DNA from 4 places in the Oleiphilus sp. HI0128 genome. Region 3 is predicted to be linked to each of the others. Evidence: predicted binding sites of a transcription regulator. Region 3 holds the regulator's gene; each other region holds the start of a gene.

Region 1 (3,199 bases), on a different contig from region 3:
TGCTTTGTCATCAAATGTGATGGCCGAAGTCCAAATGCTTGATGAAGATAGTCTACAAGACGTCACGGGTCAGGCAGGTCTTACTCTTGATGTAGAAAGTCAGTGGGAGATCGGAGAGTTCGCATATCACGATGCAGGCTATTTGTTGATTCAAGGTATCCGTATGGGTGGTAACTCGTTGGGTAATGGTACGGGCTCTGCAGGTACGATGCTTGACAACTTACGGCTTGAGATTGACATCGCCGGTGATGGTACCGACGGTGATAATGAGCTTGCATATGGTTTTTCCAATATGCGTGATATTGCTCAGATGTATGTAAATGATGGGAATACTGATACGACGTTTGTTAGTGTTGCAAACGGTATTGACTCAACTCGTGATAACGCTGTAATTGACGATAAGCGCACATATGGTGATGGTGATTTGGTAATCCATTTTGACTTTACTGATGGCTGGGCTTCAGAAGGCGGTATCGATCAGTATAGAGCTGACGGTAGATTTGGATTAGACGATTTTCATACTGCAGAGCTAGTCCTAGAGCATGCTGTCGACTTTCGTCTTGAAATCGATGCAATTGGCTTGGCAAGTTCAAGTTATGAGCTAGGTTCTGCTGGTCTAGATACTGATGGTCAGGGTCCCGACCAAGGTGCTGCTGGTACAACTACCTTGATTAGTCAATTAGGTATCCAGGGTTACTTAGGTCCTGATGACTTACATCTTGAGAACAATGGTAACGGCTTTGATGGATCTGGACCTCTAGGTGGTAATACGGGTAAGGCTGACTCCAAAATATACTGGGGTCGTTACTTTAAGATTACAGATCTGGATGTATATATTGATATTGCCGGTGTTCAGATTTCTGACATGGAAATTCACAATGAGCGTGGCGATTTGACAGGTTTGGATGGCACTTCATCATTTAGTTTTGCGCACTCTATTCGTGAAATCTATGCAGTTAAAGATGCTGTTTTAAATATAGATGGTCTGCTTGCTGGTAGTAATCCTTTTGTGGATGGTATTGCAATCAATACGCGCTTCAAGGGTGATATTGATATCCACTCTATCTCATTCGGCGATACTGGTGAGTCAATCGGTCAGTTGTTTATTACTGATATGGAGTCGACTACAAACTGGATTATCTCTGCTCACGATTAATTTTTTGTTTGTTGTCTAAAAAGCTCTCGATTATGTCGAGAGCTTTTTTTTGACCTGAGAAAGCTGGTTTGACTTATTTAGAGTCTAGCTGCGCTTTGGAATTCGTATAACTTTGCTTTCAGATGCGATGCATTGCCAGGTTCGATTTTTCTTATCGATGAATACCCAAAGGTAGCCAAGACCGAATGCGGCAATGGAAACTCCGGCGACAAAGAACCTGACAAGGGCTTGGTTCCAGCTGATTGATGTGTTGTCCTCATTTTGTATGCGTAAATGCCAAACCTGCATTCCAAGGGTTTGTCCGGTTTTAGTCCAGAAATAACCAAAAAACAGAAATAGGGAAATAAAAAGCGTTGAGGATAGTAGTGGGTCCTTAAGCGATTGGCCTGACTCATTAATTTGCTTGTACTCTTCGGCACCAATAAGGCTATGGCTAATCGCCATATAGATCATGGTGATGGTCATGGTGAGAGCTATGCATAAGATACTGTCATAAAAAAACGCAAGAAGTCGCCGAAGGAGTGTGGCGGGCATGTATTGGTCGCTTGGTTCGGGGAATTTATTCATAGTAATCGCATTAAGTTGGTGAATTGCGTGGAATATAACAGATTCTTGCTTTAGATGTCTTTTCTATAAAAGAATGCCTAAAGAAAATCTTTTTGCGGACGATAATAGCTATGAGGTCAACCGGATTTTAGAGGGTTTTGTATGAACGCATTAGATAACATTGACAAGCTAAACGATGGTGGGCTGTCGCGGCACCGCTCGCTAGATGCCAGTAAGATAGCTGAAAGCACTGGCTCTGCAAAGCTAAGTGCAAGTATGCAAACAAGCGTTGAAACTCAGCTTTTAGAAGCCGGTACCGATAGTGGAAGGAGAATTTTCTCCCGCTCGATAGAGACAAACTTTAGTTTCAATATTACTATCGAAAAACCTCAGTTTGAGTTTAAAGTGCCTTCTCCATCAGATGTGGCTCATACTGTGCTCGGTTTTGTCGAACGCCGAATTGAAAGCGAGCTCAGAAACGGGGCGGATGAGTCGAGAATTGGTGACTTATTAAGTCAGGCTCGAAAAGGGATTGAGGCGGGCTTTTCATCCGCTAAAGAAGATATCAGCGCATTGGGTTTGATGGATGAAAAGCTTGAGGAGGAAATAGCTCAGTCTCGACATTTGGTTGATGAGGGGGTAGATGATATTGAAGGAAAACATCTGAGTGCTGCAGATGGCTTAGCTGAAGGGAGCAAGCAGAGCGCTAGAAATGAAGTTGCGGCTTCGACTAACACTCCTGTAGATACTGAGGCTAAAACCTCCCAGCAAGCTTTAAATGTTTACGAGTTTTTTACGCCAGAGAAAGTCAATGAACAACAGCTTAAGCCAGAGTCTTTCGAGGCTGTTTCCAAGTACAAATATGCAAGTCATGATAGTACCGAGTTTTCCTTAACGACCAGGGATGGCGATAAAGTCTCGATTCGTTTGAGTGATACATTTGCCTCTATTTACCAGTCTTCGGGAAACTCTCTAGGCGTGGCTGTGTCCGGCGATAAGTCGTTTGAATATAGTGTCGAAGGGGAGCTGGATGAATCGGAGCTTACGGCAATTAACGAGCTATTGTCGCAGCTAGGTAATGTAACGGAATTATTTTTTCAAGACCGCTTTCAGGATGCATTTGAATCAGCGATGAGTGTAGGGTTTGATTCCAGCGAAATTGCATCCTTTTCCTTAGACTTGTCCAAGACTGTAGCGGAAGAGTTAAGAACTTATGGTGCACCTTCTAGTTCACAAGAAGGTCGAACGAATGACTTATCAAACCTAAAGCGGTATCAACCTATTGTAGATATGGTTAATCACTTTAATCAGATGAATGATTCAATGGGAGTGTTTGAATCTCCGCGCGACTCAATGGTCAGCTTGATTCGTGAAACGCTTGAAAGAGTGAAAGGTATGATGAGTGAATTAAGTGAAAATAGCGCTGACGCTGATAAGTCTATGATTCCAGTAGATAAGGTAACTGTTTCCCACTTTATCGAATTTAGTGAGTACTTA
Region 2 (3,199 bases), on a different contig from region 3:
CATCACTAGTTAGCGTTACATCACCAATAAATGTGACAGCGGTACCATCAGTACCATCATCAACTAAACCGAAGTCTTCCGCACCACCAGTTGTTGTATCAACAGTGATATTACGACCATCTTCAGAAGTCAAATCAACACGAAAACCTGTGCTTGTCTCGACAACCGATGCCGTCACACCCGTTAAGTCACTCTTTGTATTAATTGTATCTGCAACTGCTGTTAGCGCAGTCTCTGCTTCAACTTCTGCAAGCTGAAGCTCTATATCAACACCGTTAATTGCGACTGTTTCAGCATCAACACCTGTACCGATAACACCCGCAGCTATAGTTGTACCTTCGACTGTATTGGGGTTTGCAGTTGCGGTCACACCCGTCAGGTCAGTTTCTGCGTTGATCGCAGCAGCCTTTGAAATTGCACTTGAACCCTGCAAAGCAAATGACGTGTCGTCATTACTACCAACAGGAGCCGAAATAGCAGCACCGTTAATAGTCAAGTCACCAGCGGCGATAGTCTGCTCTGCAGTTAATGCAGTTTTACTATTGTTAGACGTCACACCAGCAGTCGCAGCTGCGCCAAGTGTATCAACAGTAGTTTCATTAATACTTACATCAATTCGGTCACCAACGTTTGCTCCGGTCTGAAAACCAGTATCCTGGAAAGAGCCATCTAGAAGGCTTTGACCGTTAAAGTTTGTCTTTTCAGAAATTGACTGAATTTCAGCTTTTAGCTGCTCAACCTCTTCTTGTAGAGAAGAACGCTCCAAATCAGTGTTTGAACCATTCGCTGATTGTAGCGCTAGTTCACGAACACGCTGTAAAGAAGTTGTGATACTGTTTAAAGCACCTTCAGCAGTTTGTGCCAAAGAAACACCATCACCTGCGTTTCGGTTAGCTACGTTAAGACCACGAACCTGAGCGTCGATTCGGTTTGAAATTGCCAAACCCGCCGCATCATCCTTCGCACCATTGATACGTAAACCTGAAGATAAACGTTGCAAAGCCTGGCTTTGAGCGTTTTGTGAACTTTCAAGGTTACGCTGAGCATTTAAAGACGCGATATTGGTATTAATTATTTGAGGCATGTCGTTTCTCCGATCAATTTTGCAAGTAAACGAACGAGACTTTAAAACACACCATGCTTTGTAAAGCACGCTCTCGATCGCTTGTTACATCATTTAACGGCCCCCCACAAAATTACTTTAGTTTTTTTTACAAAAACAATGTAAGCAAGTGTAACAAACCCCTTCTTGCTCAAACACTCCTACTTCACTAGCTATATAGATTGCGGCAAGCACTAGCCAAAAAAACGGCAAACATATCGTTTAAAGACACTACTCACATTAACACAAACACAAAAACTTCTATATTAACAAACACTTAAAACACCCAAACAAAAGCTGGCACAGTGCATGCTTTACAAACAGCAAGGAAAGTGGTGCTCAATTAACGCATCACAACTTTTATAAAAACTTTAATTTAGTAGCCGGTAGTAACTCATCCCAAAACTTTAGGAATGCTGTCCACCGGTATAGAAGATAAGTAGGAGCATACAATGCCTCAAATCATCAATACCAATATCGCGTCAATTAATGCACAACGCAACCTGGACAATTCTCAATCCGCTAACCAGACCGCCTTGCAGCGTCTTTCATCTGGTTTGCGTATCAACAGTGCCAAGGATGATGCGGCAGGCTTGGCAATATCAACACGCTTTGACTCACAAGTTAGAGGACTCAACGTTGCCATAAGAAACGCGGGCGATGGCGTATCACTTTCTCAAACAGCTGAAGGTGCATTAGGATCAATTACCAATAACCTGCTTCGTATCAGGGACCTAGCACTTCAGTCAGCAAACGGAACAAACAGTGCAATCGATAGACAAGCACTGGACCAAGAAGTTCAACAATTAAAAGCTGAAATAGAACGCGTGTCTCTGCAAACAAACTTTAATGGCACCAACTTGCTCGATGGGTCTTTCTCCGGTGTCACATTCCAAATCGGCTCAAATGAAGGTGAATCTGTTACCGTGAGCATTGAGGGCGCTACAGTTGACAAGCTTGGCGCAGCACAAACTGACGGCGTCAGCTCAGACCAACAAGGTGGCACAACACAAGCAATTGCAGCATTGGCCGCAGGTGACTTAGTTATTAATGGTATTGCAGTTGGTGCTTCTAGCGGTGTAGACGATGCCTTCTCTAGCTCAGACCGAGACAAGAGCGCAATCGCCAAAGCAGCCGCAATCAATAAGGTAGCGGATATTACAGGCATTGAGGCAAAAGTTGGCAGCACTCGCGTAAGCGGTGGTGAAGGAACGTTCGACAACACTGCATCATCTGGGCAAGTTGCCATTAATGGTGTCGACATTGATGTTGCTGCCAGCGACTTACTCAGCGACGAAGCAAACCTTCAAAACATCGCAAACGCAATTAACGAAAAATCCGGGCAAACAGGTGTAGTTGCTGCCTTTAATGGTCGCGCAGACACTGGTATATCGTTATCAGCAGAAGATGGCAGGAACATCGAATTAGCTATAGGAACAACAGCCGGAACCATCACAGATTTAAATGATGTTGGCCTAGCTGGTGCGGCAACTTACTCTGGCTCATTTTCCTTAGTATCTTCCGATGGAGGTCCAATTGAAATCGACACAACAACTGGTGATATTGAAAATGCTGGCTTAGCTGTTGGCAAATTCAGCGGCACTAACAGTGGCGCCATTGGTCAAGCCGTTACAAACACCACATTTGTTACTGGAGATCTTGTTATAAATAGCGTCCCTGTAGGACCAACACTAGCCGCTTTTGACACAGCATCACCTTCTTCTACGAACCCAGAAACCAGCGCCATCGCAAAAGCGCATGCGATCAACCTAGTATCTGATCAGTCAGGTGTTACTGCAACCGTAAACTCTACGTTGGTTAATTCCACAGCAATCGCAGCTCCTGGTGTCGGTATTGGCGAGTCTGGAAGCTTCCTGTTAAACGGTGTTACCATTGAGATCTCGACAAGTGATACAAATACCGTTGCAGACAAACAAAACACCATTATTTCAGCCATAAACAACAAGGCCGGCCAAACAGGTATTCGAGCGGAAGCTTTAGGTTCAGAGTTCCGCTTGATTGCCGATGATGGAAGAAACATTGACGTTGGAGCTTTCACAGGTATCACTCCTGCCAACATCGGCCTAACAGCTAGCA
Region 3 (3,199 bases):
ACACTGAAAATACGGTCAATGTTTCAGTATCACGAAGATCTCAATATGGTTGAATAAACTGAAGTGCGAAAAATAATTAGATGTATAAAAGGGGATTTTCACCAGTATGGCGAATTCTAATCCGGTTCAGGTAATCGCGGTAACTGGCGGTAAAGGTGGTGTGGGCAAAAGTAATGTGTCTATTAACCTTTCGATTATGCTCGCTGAGATGGGGCGTCGTGTCGTACTTTTAGATGCCGATTTAGGTTTGGCTAATGTTGATGTTTTGTTAGGTATCACCTCTAAAAGCAATATAGCGGATGTGATAAGTGGCGAATGTTCTCTGCGTGACGTTTTGGTTGATGGGCCCAAAGGAATAAAAGTAGTACCAGCTTCATCTGGTACGCAAAAAATGGTTTCTTTGAATCCAATGGAACATGCCGGTTTAATTAATGCCTTTAGTGAAATTTCTGAAGATCTCGATGTCCTGATTATTGATACCGCAGCAGGTATATCCGATGGTGTTGTTTCGTTTCTTAGGGCTGCGCAAGAAGTTATTGTTGTCGTATGTGATGAGCCTACATCGATTACCGATTCATATGCGCTAATTAAATTGTTAAATCGCGATTACGATATGTACCGTTTTCGTGTACTGGCGAATATGGTTAAAACGCAGGAAGAGGGGCGCCACCTCTATTCCAAGCTTGCTCACGTTACTGAGAGATTTCTCGATGTTGCTCTGCAGTATGTTGGGTCAATCCCTTTCGATGAGTCGGTGAAAAAAGCAGTGCAGCGTCAACGGGCTGTTTCTGATGTGTATCCTCGTGCAAAAGCATCGTTGGCATATAAGACGCTTGCCCAAAAAGCGGATAGCTGGCCACTGCCTTCTTCTCCAAAAGGTCATTTGGAGTTCTTTGTTGAGCGCCTGGTTCAGGCTACCTCAAACTAGAACGTGTTTAGTTCCGGTGTCATAGGCTGATGTATACAGACGCTCAAGTAAAACGTGCCGATGATTTGATTCGGTCTCATGCGCCTTTAGTCAAAAAAATTGCGCATCATTTGATATCTCGTCTACCGTCTAGCGTTCAGGTCGATGATTTAATTCAGGCTGGTATGATCGGGTTATTAGAGGCTTCCAGGAAGTATGAAGCTTCTAAAGGTGCGTCCTTTGAAACTTATGCGGGCATTAGAATTCGTGGTTCGATGATGGATGAGGTGCGCCGGGGAGACTGGGTGCCAAGGTCTGTTCATCGGAATGCAAGAAAGATAAGTGAAGCGATCAAGGCTATTGAAGATAGAGAGGGTCGTGATGCGCAGGATGACGAGGTTGCCTCAGAGTTAGGTATGACGCTTGAGGAATACTTTGCTTGCTTGAAAGACAGCGCTAGTGGCAAGTTATTTAGCTTTGAAGAGCTAAGTGAGTCAGGTGACGTTTCTAGTGAAGAGTATTTGTCCGAGAATGACACGCCCGCGACGGATGTTCAGAATGATGCCTTTCGTCGAGCTTTGGCCAAAGAGATTGATGTTCTCCCTGAGCGTGAAAAAATGGTTTTGTCTTTATATTATGAAGAAGAGTTGAATCTTAAAGAAATTGGTTTGGTGCTCTCTGTTAGTGAGTCTCGAGTAAGTCAAATACATTCTCAAGCAGCGATGCGTTTGAAAGCTAGAATGAGTGATTGGCGTACCTGATTGCAGTTTGTCTTAGCCTGATCGAACTATTTGCTTAGACCTCTTTTCTCAAAGTTTGTCCCCCATGTAAGGGGAAAATAAAGCGAATAAAATTAATAAATTGGCTTGATTTTATATAGTTGTTAAGAAATGTGCCGATAAGTGAAACAAATATCAAAAAAAACTGGCTAGCCTAAGAACACCGACTAGACTTGTTTTTAGGTATTAAAATGTAATTTCGGGTATCGACATGAGTGGAGGTCGACTTGAATAAAGATATGAAAATTCTCGTAGTAGATGATTTTTCTACAATGAGACGAATTATTAAGAACCTATTGCGTGACCTAGGGTTTACTAATACTGATGAAGCTGACGATGGTAGTACTGCCTTACCAATGCTTCAAACAGGTAAGTATGACTTTCTGGTGACTGACTGGAATATGCCTGGGATGACTGGTATTGAGTTGCTTCAGCATGTTCGTTCTGACGATAACCTCAAAAGTCTTCCTGTGCTAATGGTAACGGCTGAGGCTAAACGAGATCAGATAGTTGCTGCCGCGCAAGCAGGTGTGAACGGTTATGTCGTTAAGCCATTTACCGCAGCTGTTTTAAAAGAGAAGATTGAGAAAATCTTCGAACGTATCGATTCCTAAGGCTGAGCGATTCATGACTGACGCAAAGCTAATAAATAGCGAACCTCTAAGCGGTTTTGAGCAGACTTTGAAGGCTCAGGCTAATGAGTTGAAGGAGCGAATTGACAAAGGAGACTTGTCGGGGGCGTTAGGTATTATTTCTGAGTTAAATGAGACTCGGGATAAAACTCTGTACCAAGAAGTCGGTCGCTTAACTCGGTCGCTACACGAGTCAATTCGGAACTTTCACATCGATGCTTCCAGTGAGACGGCTAAAGATGACCTGTCTACTATAGAGGATGCGTCCGACCGACTCGCGTATGTGGTTGATATGACCAATAAGGCTGCAAACAAGACCTTGGATCTTGTCGAAGAAACCATGCCTTATGCTTCAGGAATCAGCCAGGAAGCGAAAAAACTCAAGATGGATTGGTCTCGCTTACAGCGTAAGGAAATGAAACCTGATGAGTTTAGAACGCTGACAGCCACAATGGGAACTTTCCTTGGAAAGTTGTGTGAGGATTCAGATAAAGTAAATGATAATCTCACGCAAATACTGTTAGCGCAGTCTTTCCAAGACTTAACTGGTCAAGTGATTCAACGAGTCACCGGATTGGTTAAAGATGTTGAAGAGAATCTTGTTAATTTGGTCAGAATGGCCGGTAAGGTTGACCAGATTACAGGAACAGTCCACGAAGTAGAAAAACAAGAAACAGGCATTGAGGGTGAAGGTCCACAACTCCATGCAGAGCAACGCGAAGACGTTGTTTCTGGCCAGGATGATGTGGATGATTTGCTGTCCAGTCTAGGATTTTAAAGGGGCGTAGAAGATGGGGTTTGAAGCGGATGATGAGATACTTCAGGACTTTCTTGTAGAGTCTGGAGAGATACTCGAGCTTCTTTCAGAGCAACTGGTTGAT
Region 4 (3,199 bases), on a different contig from region 3:
GCCACACTCAAACCCAGTTGAGCTAAAGTATTTGTATCAACAGCTGAAACTTCAACCTTTGAACTCGATCCATAGACATTAGAGTTAATCACTAACTGGTTTGAAGCATCTAAACTTACAGTCACAGACTTACCTGCAGCATTCAGCGCCGAGTCAGCATTAATCTTTGACTGTAATTCTGCAGCCAGCTGCGTCTGCGTATAGCTCGCTGCATCGAGTGTAATACCACCACTTTCAACGCCATCTATCTTGATAGTAAGCTCATCATTGTTTGCATCGATCGTTGTACTCGCACCTAGACTAACCCCGCCAACTAACTCACCACGCGTTGCAGCCGTTGTCACCTCAATGTCATATGTGCCAGGCTTAGTATTAATACCTGCCGTTTCAAAACTTACTTGAGCATCACTTGTTCGACCCTGCTCACTAAATAAAGCCGAAACATCACTAGGGTCTGAAGCCAACTTATCAGCCAAGTCACTTTCATTCAGCTCTAACAAGCCAGTCTGGTAATTAGTAGAAATTCCGATATCTGCCAAACTTCTAACATTGGCATTTTCCAGGCCAGCAACGGTAGTACCTAACACGCTGCGCACCTGATTCATTAAACTTCGAGTCGTTGAGTCACCCAATAATATGCCAGCTTCAACACCGCTACTCGGGTCAAACTCGGTATTTTCGTTAATCAGAGTCTGCAAGGCATTAAACTTTTCAACAAACTCAGACACTTTCTCTATCACTGCAGAGTGATCATCTGCTATGACCAGACTCGCTGGTGCACCATCATTTGTACCATTTAATGACAACTTTAAACCCGGGATAGCGTCATCAATCTCGTTGCTAGAGCGAGTAATTGACACACCATTAAGTTTAAATGCTGCATCTGCAGCAGGCTGGCTTTGAATCAGATTGGTGGCACCTGCGGTATAAGCAAGACGTGACAAGCCATTTGCATCGGTATTACTTGCATCACCCGTGTCAGTAACGCTTATATCGATAGTTTTATCAAGACCCGTTTCGTCGGCGTTAAAGACTAGCTTATAGCCCGTACCGGTATATAAGACTGATGCAGTCAACCCCACATCCTCTTCAGCATTAATTGCTGCAGCAATACCATCGAGCGTATTGTTTGAGTTATCAATCGTTACGTTGGTAGTTTTGCCATCCACCACGATAGAAAGCGCACCCTCACCTAAAGCAGTGGTATCTGAATCACTAAATTCTGTCGTTGTTAATGTTTGAGATACAGCTAAAGCGGAGACTTCTAAAGTATGAACACCCGCACTCGCTTCACTTGTATTAACCGTAGCGGAAAATGCTGAGCTTCCAGAAGAAACAGTTTTCGATTCAAATAACTGGGGATTTGATAATGTACGAGCAGGTAGACGAAGATCAGTAACTGCTGATTTAATCTGCCCAAAGATAGATAACTCAGCATTAATTTCAGCTTCTTGACTATCTAGGCGAGCCTCAACCGGAGCGCGCTCTGCATTAGCGAGATTATCAATTAGCTCACTGGTGAGAACACCCGAACCAATTCCAACCGAAGATACACTTGCCATACTTATCGCCTCGAATACCACAGGATTAAATAAGCGTTAAAGCCACAATGACTTTGACTCACTCTAACCCAGCGAAAACTTTGTCTATTGAGTCAACACTACAATAACTCTATATAGCGCTCTTGTAGAATATATCGGCAAGAAGGGGCAAAAGTTTACCCCCTAAATTGTAACGAACTGTGAAAAGCTTGCCACTTGCACGAGCACCACCCTTCACAGTTTACAAAAAATATTACACTTTAGCCTTAAAAAGACTCAATGGCTCATTCTGCTGCAAGTCTTGAGCCAACTTCAGTGCGACATCGTCAGGAATTTGTCTAATCACCTCAGATGTATCCTTATCAACGACCGTAATAATCGTCTTACCGGATGTATCATCAAGATTAAACTGAAGATTTCGCTCTACAGATTGAACGTAGTCATTAAGCTGAGTCACTGCCTGACCCACACTCTCAGTTGCTGAAGATTGATCAAGCTCAGAAACTTCCTCAACTGACTTATCGACTGCGTCTTTCTTAGGCGAATCGCCAGCCTCACGTGTTTTCTGAGACGACGATGCTGCCGCTAGCCGTAAAGACTGCTCCACACCTTGTAATTTTACGTCGCTCATATAAGCACCTCATTTAACTTATAACCAAACAAGCCGACTTTGATTTTCATCAAAGCCGGCATCATATCAACTAAGCACTAAACCCTTACTGAAGAAGAGATAGAACTTGCTGAGGTCTAGCATTTGCTTGTGACAATACTGAAATACCTGCCTGCTGTAGAACCTGAGACTTAGACAATGCCGCAGTTTCTGCCGCGAAGTCCGCATCACGAATTCGAGAGTTTGCAGCTGACAAGTTTTCACTACTGACAGAGTTGTTTGAAATAGTAGACTCAAAACGGTTTTGAATCGCACCCAGTTTCGCTTGCTCACTTGCTACCTGGTTAATAGCGTTATCGATCGCAGTAATTGCTTCTTCAGCACCCTCTAGGGTACTAATATCGACATCTTTCAGTAGTGTACCCGACTCTGATCCACCAAAGCTACCAACTGCATTAAAACCAGCCCGCTCATTATTGCCCGTTAGCGTACCCACTGAGAACTCACCAGCCGCCTCAAGCGTAACGCCAGCAACATAGTTTTCATCAGTCGTAAAACCCGAGTCACCAGCCGTAGCCACAGTCAATTCAATATTACGACCATCTTCAGCAACCAAAGTGTATTGATTATTATCCAATGCTTCTGCTGTTACACCCGTCAAACCAGACTTAGCGTTAATAGCATCAATAGTTGTTGTTAGGTTAGTGGCAAGATCAGCCCCCATTGCACCCGTGATTTGCGTCCCGTTTATAGAGATATCAAAGTCGGTTCCAGTCACAGTTACATCACCAGAGTAAACTCTGTTTTCATTAACCGTAGCCGATACACCAGATTGGTCTGAAACCCTATTAATCGCAGCAGCTAGCGCAATACCGCTTGAACTTGATAGCGTAGAAGATGCAGTATCATCACCTGCTTTTGTCGCACCAACTGATACATTATTAAGCGTTAAGTCACCAGCCTGTAGCGCAGCTCTAGTACCATCATTACCATTATCACCAACTAGTGCAGCCTTGTTGCCACTATATGTACCTTTTTCAAAACCGAA

What was found. Region 3 encodes FliA, which starts transcription of late flagellar genes. Its sites were predicted from a motif close to CTAAAGTTNNNNNNNNNNCNGCCGATA; they were not measured.
Region 1: the regulator FliA is predicted to act here: its motif matches at 1,801-1,827, upstream of A3763_RS21515 (DUF5610 domain-containing protein).
Region 2: the regulator FliA is predicted to act here: its motif matches at 1,179-1,205, upstream of A3763_RS29970 (flagellin).
Region 4: the regulator FliA is predicted to act here: its motif matches at 1,695-1,721, upstream of fliD (flagellar filament capping protein FliD).

The regions. Positions count from the first base shown of each region.
Region 1 covers NZ_LWGG01001284.1:933-4,131, reverse strand. Annotated here, with positions in the region: gene A3763_RS21525 (DUF6160 family protein) at 1-1,156, shown strand, start outside; gene A3763_RS21520 (RDD family protein) at 1,241-1,723, opposite strand; gene A3763_RS21515 (DUF5610 domain-containing protein) at 1,865-3,199, shown strand, end outside.
Region 2 covers NZ_LWGG01000953.1:4,260-7,458, forward strand. Annotated here, with positions in the region: gene A3763_RS29970 (flagellin) at 1-1,084, opposite strand, end outside; gene A3763_RS15615 (flagellin) at 1,555-3,199, shown strand, end outside.
Region 3 covers NZ_LWGG01000024.1:3,321-6,519, forward strand. Annotated here, with positions in the region: gene A3763_RS00365 (MinD/ParA family protein) at 107-928, shown strand; gene A3763_RS00370 (RNA polymerase sigma factor FliA) at 958-1,668, shown strand; gene cheY (chemotaxis response regulator CheY) at 1,914-2,300, shown strand; gene A3763_RS00380 (protein phosphatase CheZ) at 2,314-3,096, shown strand; gene A3763_RS00385 (chemotaxis protein CheA) at 3,110-3,199, shown strand, end outside.
Region 4 covers NZ_LWGG01000953.1:1,014-4,212, forward strand. Annotated here, with positions in the region: gene fliD (flagellar filament capping protein FliD) at 1-1,562, opposite strand, end outside; gene A3763_RS15605 (flagellar protein FlaG) at 1,795-2,172, opposite strand; gene A3763_RS29970 (flagellin) at 2,258-3,199, opposite strand, start outside.